DNA from 2 places in the Bacillus sp. C28GYM-DRY-1 genome. Region 2 is predicted to be linked to the other one. Evidence: riboswitches for the same ligand, from Rfam matches in the RefSeq annotation. Region 2 holds a riboswitch; the other holds the start of a gene.
The links. A riboswitch is a leader RNA that binds a small molecule or an ion and turns the genes downstream of it on or off. The one in region 2 is predicted to bind S-adenosylmethionine.
Positions count from the first base shown of each region.

Region 1: another riboswitch for S-adenosylmethionine. It lies ahead of metE (5-methyltetrahydropteroyltriglutamate--homocysteine S-methyltransferase); the one in region 2 lies ahead of metN (methionine ABC transporter ATP-binding protein MetN).

Region 1 covers NZ_JAUMKF010000003.1:306,260-311,257, forward strand. Annotated here, with positions in the region: gene Q3W56_RS05470 (pectinesterase family protein) at 1-504, shown strand, start outside; gene metE (5-methyltetrahydropteroyltriglutamate--homocysteine S-methyltransferase) at 908-3,196, opposite strand; SAM riboswitch class I at 3,324-3,479, opposite strand; gene isp (serine protease Isp) at 3,611-4,570, opposite strand; gene rsbRB (RsbT co-antagonist RsbRB) at 4,802-4,998, shown strand, end outside.
Region 2 covers NZ_JAUMKF010000005.1:52,737-57,734, forward strand. Annotated here, with positions in the region: gene Q3W56_RS06860 (toprim domain-containing protein) at 45-407, shown strand; gene Q3W56_RS06865 (thioredoxin family protein) at 409-729, shown strand; gene Q3W56_RS06870 (SCP2 sterol-binding domain-containing protein) at 837-1,181, shown strand; SAM riboswitch class I at 1,296-1,402, shown strand; gene metN (methionine ABC transporter ATP-binding protein MetN) at 1,508-2,533, shown strand; gene metP (methionine ABC transporter permease MetP) at 2,526-3,194, shown strand; gene metQ (methionine ABC transporter substrate-binding lipoprotein MetQ) at 3,208-4,032, shown strand; gene Q3W56_RS06890 (carboxymuconolactone decarboxylase family protein) at 4,117-4,494, shown strand; gene Q3W56_RS06895 (YuzK family famiily protein) at 4,687-4,824, shown strand.

The DNA.
Region 1 (4,998 bases), on a different contig from region 2:
CCAATATCCCCAGGAGATACGGTTAACCTTCATATCGAGAGCAATTCAGACGGCTATGCTGCTATGTTTGGAAATGAAGCTATGATTACGGGAGGTTTTGATTTTAAATTAACAAGTATTGATTCCGATTACGTTTATGTAGGAATGTTTGTAGCTAGAAATGCAGACATTACGTTCAGTGACATTAAACTAATCGTTGATGGTGTTGAGGTGATTGAAGAAGATACAACACCTTTATGGACCAAAGGAAAGTTAAAAATCTCGAATGTAACGGATACAGGCCTCACTTTGACCTGGAGCGGGGCTAGTGACAAGGTTAGCGGTTATAAAGTATATCAAGATGAAACTGAACTTGCTACTGTTACAGAAAGCAGTTATCAAGTATCAGGGCTGGCAGCAGGAACAAAGTATACCTATAGGGTAGAAGCTCTTGACGCAGCAGGCAATGAATCTACCACAGGGCCTTCAAAGTCTGTAAAAACAAAAAAGAAGGAAAAGCGGTAATAATGAGAGGAGTGGTACATCGGGTACAACCAGACCTTGTGCAGCCAGTCCAGTTACTGACACTAATACAAACAAAAAAGGCGTAAGGGTCTACCTAACCGATATCAGAGCAGGCGTTTGAGTTAGATGAAACCATCGTACAACACGGTAGGAGAGGTCGGGGGTTAGTGCCCCCTCCTGCTCAATGTCAACCTTGATCATCTGAATTGAGTGAATAAAACGGTGAAGACGCATTAATGACATATTGAAATTATGCTTACATACATGATACATCAATGAGCCTTGTGGAGTTTGGTGAAAATGGAGCTGCCAAAATGGTAAAAGAAGGGGACGGGAAGCATCGGAAACCGATTTCCGCTTTCTAACAGAAAAAACCATCTGCCGAAGACAGATGGTTTTTATTTTATACAAGTTGTGTCTGCCGGGCTCTTGCCTGTTTTGCGGCTTCAACCATGTTTTTCAATGCGGCAACCGTTTCTTCCTGCTGTCTTGTTTTTAATCCGCAGTCTGGGTTTACCCAGAAGCGGTCAGTCGGACAGACGGCAAGCGCATCAATGATAATGTTGTACATTTCTTCAGTTGATGGCACACGAGGGCTGTGAATGTCATATACACCAAGGCCGAGCCCTTTCAAATACGGATGGTCTTTTAAATAATCTAAAAATCCTCCGTGGCTTCTGCTGTGTTCAATTGTAATCACATCGGCATCAAGATCATTGATTGTATCGACGATGTCTTCGAAGTTGCTGTAGCACATATGTGTATGAATTTGCGTCTCGTTTTTCACGGAAGAAGTGGTTAATCTGAATGCTTCTGCCGCCCAAGTCAAATACTCATCCCAATCTTGGGTTTTTAATGGAAGGCCTTCGCGCAGCGCCGGTTCATCCACTTGAATAATTTGAATGCCTGCATCTTCAAGCGCTTTTACTTCTTTGCGAAGGGCAAGCCCGATTTGGAAGGCGATTTCTTTTCTCGAAATGTCGTTTCGAGGGAAGGACCAGTTTAAGATTGTAACAGGACCGGTCAGCATTCCTTTTACATGCTTGGATGTCAGGGACTGTGCATACACCGTGTCTTTCACTGTCATCGGTTCAATAAATTCAACATCCCCGTAAATGACTGGCGGGCGGACACAGCGTGAGCCGTATGATTGAACCCAAGCGTATTTTGTGAAGGCAAAGCCGGCCAGCTTTTCACCGAAGTATTCGACCATGTCTGTCCGTTCAAATTCACCGTGCACAAGCACATCAAGCTCCAATTCTTCCTGAATATCAATCCATCGTTTTGTTTCTGCATTGATAAAGTCTTGGTACTGTTCATCAGACCACTCTTTTTTCCGCCATTTTTGGCGTGCGCTCCGCACTTCAGCAGACTGCGGGAAGCTTCCAATCGTAGTCGTCGGCAAAAGCGGGAGGCCGAGAGATTCATTTTGCAGGGCTAACCGTTCTTCAAAAGGAATGGGGCGTTTGAAGTCTTTATCGCTTAATTGCTCTAGCTCTTTCTTTTGTTCAGAATTTGCGCTAGTTGCAAACTGTTTGAGCGCCTGAATATCAGCTTTCGCCCGCTGAATCTGTTCGCTGATCGCCGCTTTTCCTGATACTAAACCTTCTTTCAAAGCTGTCAGCTCGGCTAGTTTTTCTTTTGCGTAAGATAATCCGTTCAGCAGATCCTTCTCCAAATGCTCATCAGGGTGCTTCGCTACCGGAACATGCAGGAGGCTGCTGGAAGGCTGAATCCACAGTTCATCGACTTTTGCAATGCTGAGAATATCAAGAACGGCGTCGAGACGTTCTTCAAGATCTGCTTTCCAAATGTTGCGTCCGTCGATGACGCCTGCTGCCAGCACTTTATCTGTTGGGAATCCGTGTGTTTTCAGCTGTTCCAGGTTTCTGCCTTTATCGTGAACGAAATCAAGGCCAATTCCCTGTACCGGGTAAGAGATCAGCTCTTCATAAGCATCAACAGAATCAAAATACGTCTGCAAAAGCACATTCAAGGATGAAAGCTCGTTTGTCATGCTTTCAAATAATTCTTTTGCGCCTCGGACATCTTCGGCAGAAGCTGTGACAAGCGCCGGCTCATCGATTTGAACCCATTTTACGCCTTCTTCTTCAAGCTCTTTCAAAAGCTGTACATATAGCGGCACAAGGCGTTTTTGAATTGCTTTTGCTTCAGACGGTTCATAGCCTTTAGCAAGCGAGACGAACGTATAAGGGCCGACAATCACAGGTTTTGTTTCAACGCCGTATTCCTGTTTGATCCGGCGGTAATCTGCGAGCTGTTTGTTTCTTGTCAGTCGGAATTCAATGCTCTCATCATATTCCGGAACGATGTAATGGTAATTTGTATTAAACCATTTTGTCATTTCACTGGATACAGCGTCTTTTATTCCGCGGGCGATAGCGAAGTATGTATCGGTAGCATCTGTCAAATGTCTGAATCGTTTCGGAATCCAGTTGAAGCTGACTGCTGTGTCGAGTACATGGTCATACTGTGTGAAATCAGAAACAGGCACAACATCAATCTGCTGGTCAATTTGTGTTTTTACTGCGGATAAAAATAGGTCGTCGATTTGCTTTAAAAACGTATCTTTATCAGTGCTGCCTTTCCAATACGCTTCAAGTGCTTTTTTCCATTCTCTGTTCAGTCCAATTCTCGGAAATCCTAAATTCGATGTTTTGATGGTTGTCATTGTTTCTCCTCCTTTATATGTAAAACACTCTCGTTAACCCGCGGATACAGGCTGCTAAGAGGTTTTCTCACAATAAAAAGCCTCTTTCCCATGAGAGAAAGAGGCTTTTCTGCGTAAAACACTGCCTCTCTCATCTCTCAGACACAATCTGATGGAATTAGCACCGTGCCTTATGAGACATCAGTCTCGGCGCGAAAAGCAATGCGCCCCATTTCACAATGGAATTACGGTCGGTTGCTGTTGGGGTCAAAAGGCCAATCCCTCGCCCAACTCTCGATAAGAGAAAATGTTATTAATTTTTTGAAAAGTTAAATCATTTGTTGGTAATCTTAACAGTAATGTAAATTCGTTGTCAACATAGAATTTGAAATTTATTTTACAATATTTGGTTTATATTATATAAGAAAAATAATTTTATAGGGTCAGCAAATGTGATTGCTCTGCTCTTTCTGCCAGCTCATCAGGAGCGGTTAAATACAGGAATCCATTGCCTGCCAGCGTTTTAGCAATATTAAGCGGAAGTGTCCTGCGGATCAGCTGTGCATAAACCTCAGATTCAGAAAGCTTTCTTTGAAATGATTCTTCTTCATAGCTTTTGATTAAAGCAAGCGCTCCGCTGACATGAGGAGCTGCCATTGAAGTGCCGGTAAGCTTACCGTACTTCTTGTTAGGGAGAGTGGATAAGATATCTTCTCCCGGAGCCACAAGGTCAATCTCTTTATTTGCGTTAGAAAATTCTGATAATTCTCGTGCTACGGAAACGGATCCAACCGCAATGACTTCATTATAAGCGGCAGGGTAGGAAAGCTCTTCTGTGCGTTCGTCTCCGTCACCCTCATTTCCCGCTGCGCACACGACAAGCACTCCGTTTTTGACGGCGTTTTTCACTGCTTCGGCCAGCTCTGGCACATCGCTTGGTCCGCCAAGGGACATTGAGATGATATCGACTTTTTGTTCAACCGCGTAGTTGATGCCGTTAATAATCCATTCGTATTGTCCACTGCCGTTTTCACCGCCAAGAACCTTCACAATCAATAGGCTTGCCTCAGGCGCGACCCCGGTAATGCCGCCGTTTGAATCGTTAGCTGCAATTGTTCCAGCGACATGTGTGCCATGTCCGTTGTAGTCGGAGATCGCATCTTCCTTGCCGCCGTCATCATCCGTGAAGTTCTTTCCGCCGATGATTTGGTCCTTTACATCAGGATGGTTTGTGTCGCAGCCCGTATCCAATACAGCAATTTTCACATTTTTGCCTTTTACCCCTTTTGCCCACATTTCTGGCGCCTTAATCACTTTAATGCCCTCAGGAAGCTCGTTTACATCCATAATCTGCTCATTCGTCACATACGGGATCAAGCGGATTTCACCATTCATAAAAAAGCCCTCCTTTTTTATGCTTTCAAGTGGATTCAAGGGTGTTACCTTATATTATATGAAAAAAGCAACCGTTCGGACAGAGCCATTTGAAGCATTTTGAAAAATTAGGATATAACCAAAAGAATTAGTGATTTTCAAAATATTGGATAGCTTCTTTAAAATGTATGACTGGGATTCAGCTGTTAGTCAAGTTATAATAGTGTTGGGGAAAGGGAAAGGAGCAGTGTGATGAAACTGAATGAAAAATTATACGCATTTTTTTCAGAACATGTTGATCAAATGGCCGAGGAATGGATTGAAACGATGGAGGAAAGCGATCCGAATTCGATTTACGCCTTACATAGTGCATCTGTAACGGAAGAATTGAAAGAGCAGGACAGAGAATTTTACCGTCATCTGAATGACATGTATATTTTGCCGGAAAA
Region 2 (4,998 bases):
TCTGAACGTTTCAAATTATGACGCGGCAGGTGAAGAAGATGAAGATGGATGAGCTGGAAAAGGTTATGATTGTCGAAGGGAAAACAGATAAAGAGAAAATTGAAAGCGTCCTGAATGAACCAGTGCGCATTATCTGCACCAACGGAACAATCAGCCAGCTGAAGCTTGAGGAATTGGCTGACGAGCTTTACGATAAAGACGTCTATATATTAGTTGATGCTGATGAATCAGGCGAGAAATTAAGAAAACAGCTGAAAAGAGAATTTAACGAAGCCTGCCATCTATATATCGACAGAGCCTATAAGGAAGTAGCGTCTGCGCCCAGGCACCATGTCGCCTCTGTATTGCTGCGCGCGAATTTAAATGTCCATACTATTTTTCTTGAAAGAAAATCCCGAGGTGTATAGCATGAAAGAACTCCAAGAACATGAGCTTGAGCACATTGCTGATGATGTGTATCTCCTTTATTTATATACTCCGTTTTGCGGCACCTGCCAGCTTGCAAGCAAAATGCTGACAGTGGTGAAAGAAATGCTGCCTGATGTCGCCTTCTATAAAAACAATGTCAATTACTCTCCGACATTCGCAAAAGCGTATCAAATTGAAAGCGTTCCTTGTTTTCTGCTGTTTAAAGGCGGAAAAGTGGTTGAAAGAGGATATGCTTTTCATTCTGTTTCTTATTTATATGAGCTGATTAAACAAAAATCATCTTCCGCATCCCATTTATGACATATTTCTCTGTCCAATCCAATGAAATTGTCGTTCGTTTTATAAAGGGGTTCGTGCGCCAAAAAGAGAAATGTGTATGTATGACCAACAAATAGGAGGTTGTACATATGGAGAAAGCGGAAGTTTTAGAAGATGAGTATCAGCATCTGTTTTTAAAACCCCTTTTGAACGCTTCAACATTGCTTATTACCTTCCAAGGAGAAACAGAAGCCTTAACCGTCTCAATAAACGAACAGGGAGAAATGAAAAAAATTTCTTCGCCCCAAACGTCCAACCTGACCTTTTACGGAAACCAAGCAGAAATCATTCATTTATTGCACGGAGACATTTCCCTTCAATACCTGATTCAGAGCGGAAGCCTGAAAGTGAAGGGGTCATTCAGAGCCCTGTTAAAACTAGAAGCCATTCTCTGGCTGACAAACGGATTTTTCCAGAGAATTTTAAAGAATTAAAAAATAAGAAATTATTATAATAGTAAAAGTTGACATCATTTATTTTATTGACATGTAATCATGCGCCATGCTATTCTACATTAAGAATTTCCGGACGAAAAAGACTATATATTTCTCTTATCAAGAGAGGTGGAGGGAAGTGCCCTATGAAGCCCGGCAACCATCAACGCTGTTGAAATGGTGCCAATTCACACGAAGCGGTCTGCTTTGAAAGATGAGAGGAAGGCATTTTATATAAGCCTTTCTGCTCAAGTGTGCAGAAAGGCTTTTCTTTTGCAGAAAAACCCGGAAGATTTCTTAGAATAGTGTTAAGGCAGGTGATTGCTTTGATCAATCTTCAAGATGTTTCAAAAGTTTATAAGTCGAAACACGGAGATGTCAATGCTGTCCAAAATGTCTCGCTTTCTATTAAAAAAGGTGAGATTTTTGGAATTATAGGATATAGCGGAGCTGGTAAAAGTTCCTTAATCCGTCTGCTGAACGGACTTGAGAAACCAACCTCAGGCACCGTGGAAGTGGCGGGAACGAAGATTAATGAAGTAAACGGACGCGATTTAAGAAAAGCGCGCCATGACATCAGTATGATTTTCCAGCACTTCAATTTGCTCTGGTCGCGAACTGTCAGAGATAACATCATGTTTCCTTTAGAAATTGCCGGGGTGAAAAAAAGCGAGCGGATCAAGCGTGCCAATGAACTGATTAAACTGGTAGGTTTAGAAGGAAAAGAGAGATCTTACCCGTCTCAGCTGAGCGGCGGGCAAAAGCAACGTGTCGGAATCGCCAGAGCGCTTGCCAACAATCCGAAGGTTCTCCTTTGTGATGAAGCGACATCAGCTTTAGATCCGCAAACAACAGACTCAATCTTGGATCTTTTGTCCGATATTAATGAAAGACTCGGTTTGACGATTGTGCTGATCACACACGAAATGCACGTCATCCGCAAAATCTGCAACAGAGTCGCTGTCATGGAAAACGGAAAGGTTGTGGAAGAAGGCGAAGTTCTTGATGTCTTCAAAAATCCGAAGGAAGACATGACAAAACGATTTGTTCAGCAGGTGACAGAGCCGGAAGAAACGAAAGAAACGCTTCAGCACCTTCTAGATGAAACAGCATCAGGAAAAACGGTACAGCTCACATTTGTCGGTGATTCGGCTGAACAGCCTCTGATTACAGAGATGATCAGAAACTTCAATGTTAGCGTCAATATTCTGCAAGGGAAAATCTCGCAGACGAAGGATGGCGCTTACGGTTCCCTGTTCATCCATATTGATGGAGACGAGGAAGAAGTGCAAAACGTGATCCGGTTCATTAATGACAAACAGGTAAAAGCAGAGGTGATCACGAATGTTTGAAAAATACTTCCCGAACGTTGATTTAACTGAGTTATGGAACGCGACATATGAAACACTTTATATGACGCTGATTTCTTTACTGTTTGCTTTTGTCATCGGGGTGATCCTCGGCTTGCTGCTCTTCCTGACAAGCAAAGGGAGCCTTTGGCAAAATAAAGCGGTCAACTCTGTGATTGCGGCCGTTGTCAACGTATTCAGATCGATTCCATTCCTTATTTTAATTATTTTGCTGTTAGGGTTTACGAAGTTCTTAGTCGGTACGATCTTAGGGCCAAACGCCGCATTGCCGGCGCTGGTGATCGGCTCGGCACCGTTTTACGCGCGTCTTGCAGAAATCGCATTGCGCGAGGTGGATAAAGGTGTGATTGAAGCCGCTAAATCAATGGGCGCTAAGACGTCTACGATTATTTTTAAAGTCCTGCTTCCGGAGTCTATGCCGGCTCTTATTTCTGGTATCACGGTTACGGCCATTGCTTTGATTGGCTCAACGGCAATTGCCGGAGCCATCGGTTCAGGCGGCCTTGGAAACCTTGCGTACGTAGAAGGATATCAGTCTAATAATGCTGATGTTACCTTCGTTGCCACTGTGTTTATTTTAATCATCGTCTTTATTATTCAAATCATTGGTGATGTAATCACAAATATGATAGACAAACGATAAGGGAGGATTTACATTGAAAAAGCTATTTTTTGGTGCATTACTGCTTGTATTTGCAGGGGTTATGGCTGCCTGCGGTTCAAATAACGGCGCTGAATCCGGCAAGAAAGAAATTGTGGTTGCAGCGACAAAAACACCGCACGCGGAAATTTTAAAAGAAGCTGAACCATTGTTAAAAGAAAAAGGCTACACGCTGAAAGTGAAAGTGCTTAGTGATTACAAGATGTACAACAAAGCTTTAGCTGATAAAGAAGTGGATGCGAACTTCTTCCAGCACATTCCTTACCTTGAGCAAGAAATGAAAGAAAACACTGATTACAAACTTGTGAATGCCGGAGCTGTTCACTTAGAGCCATTCGGTATTTACTCTAAAAAATACAAATCACTGAAGGACCTTCCAAACGGTGCGACAATTATCCTGACAAACAACGTCGCTGAACAAGGCCGTATGCTTGCACTGCTTGAAAACGCAGGATTAATCACACTTGATTCTAAAGTGGAAACAGTTGACGCAACATTGAAAGACATTAAGAAAAACCCGAAAAACCTTGAATTCAAGAAAGTAGCGCCTGAATTAACGGCAAAAGCATATGATAACAAAGAAGGAGACGCGGTCTTCATTAATGTAAACTATGCGATCCAAAATAAATTAAATCCTAAAAAAGACGCGATTGAAGTAGAATCCACGAAAAACAACCCATACGCTAACATCATTGCGGTAAGAAAAGGCGAAGAAGATTCTGCAAAAATCAAAGCGCTGATGGAAGTTCTTCATTCTAAAGAGATCAAAGACTTCATCGAGAAAAAATATGACGGAGCTGTGCTTCCTGTATCTGAATAAGACTGAAACCCCGGATGAGAAATCCGGGGTTTTTTTCGGGTATTTTCCTAAAAGCTGTTCATAATAAAAAGGAATGTTAAACAGATGGAGGGATTTTCTTTGAATCAAGACAGAGGAAGCATGCAGGACGCGCTAAAACAATATAAATTAGGTTTAGGCACATTTGAACAAAAAATGCCGCTGATGGGAAGAAAGTTTAACGAGTTTACTGAACAATGCTTTGCCGGCAATTCTCTGACTGAAAGAGAAAAACAGCTGATCGCCCTCGGAATCGCCATCAATGCCCAGGATGAATATTGCATGATCTATCACACAAAAGGCTGTCTTGATGAGGGAGCGACAGAAGAAAACATTCTCGAAGCCGTTAGTGTGGCAGCGGCATTTGGAGGCGGCGCGGCTCTTAGCCAAGGCGTGACAGTCGTCCAGCAGTGCATAGAGGAATTCGGAAGCACCACGCATTAAGAGAAGGAATATTCCGAAAAACCATACTCATTTGATCTAAAAGGATGCTTTCGTCTCATGTGCCGTTATTTCAAGCCATATCCTTTTTGCGGCATCACCTGCAGCGCTGATACAATAGAAGCAAATATATGAAAGGATTGATTCATTATTTGTAGCAGCCAGGATAGACTGGACCTCGATTATACGTCAGAAATGGAAAAAGCGATGCAGCTGTCTCATGGAATTGGATACGAGGAATACGGACGCCGGCTGGAAACAAGAATGAAAGTAGAGCGGCAGAGAGAGCTTGATTATGAAAAGAGCAAGCGGATTTCTGCGGGAGCTTATTGAGAAAATCAATCTTTTAAAAAAGGGTGGGAATCCACTCTTTTTCTTTTTCAATCGCTTTAATAAAGTGCTGATCTTTGTTAAACTTGATGAATGTGCGAGGCACGATAAAAAGTTGTATTTACTTTTCATTTGTTATAAAATTAGAATGAGAATAAAATGAGAATAATGATTATA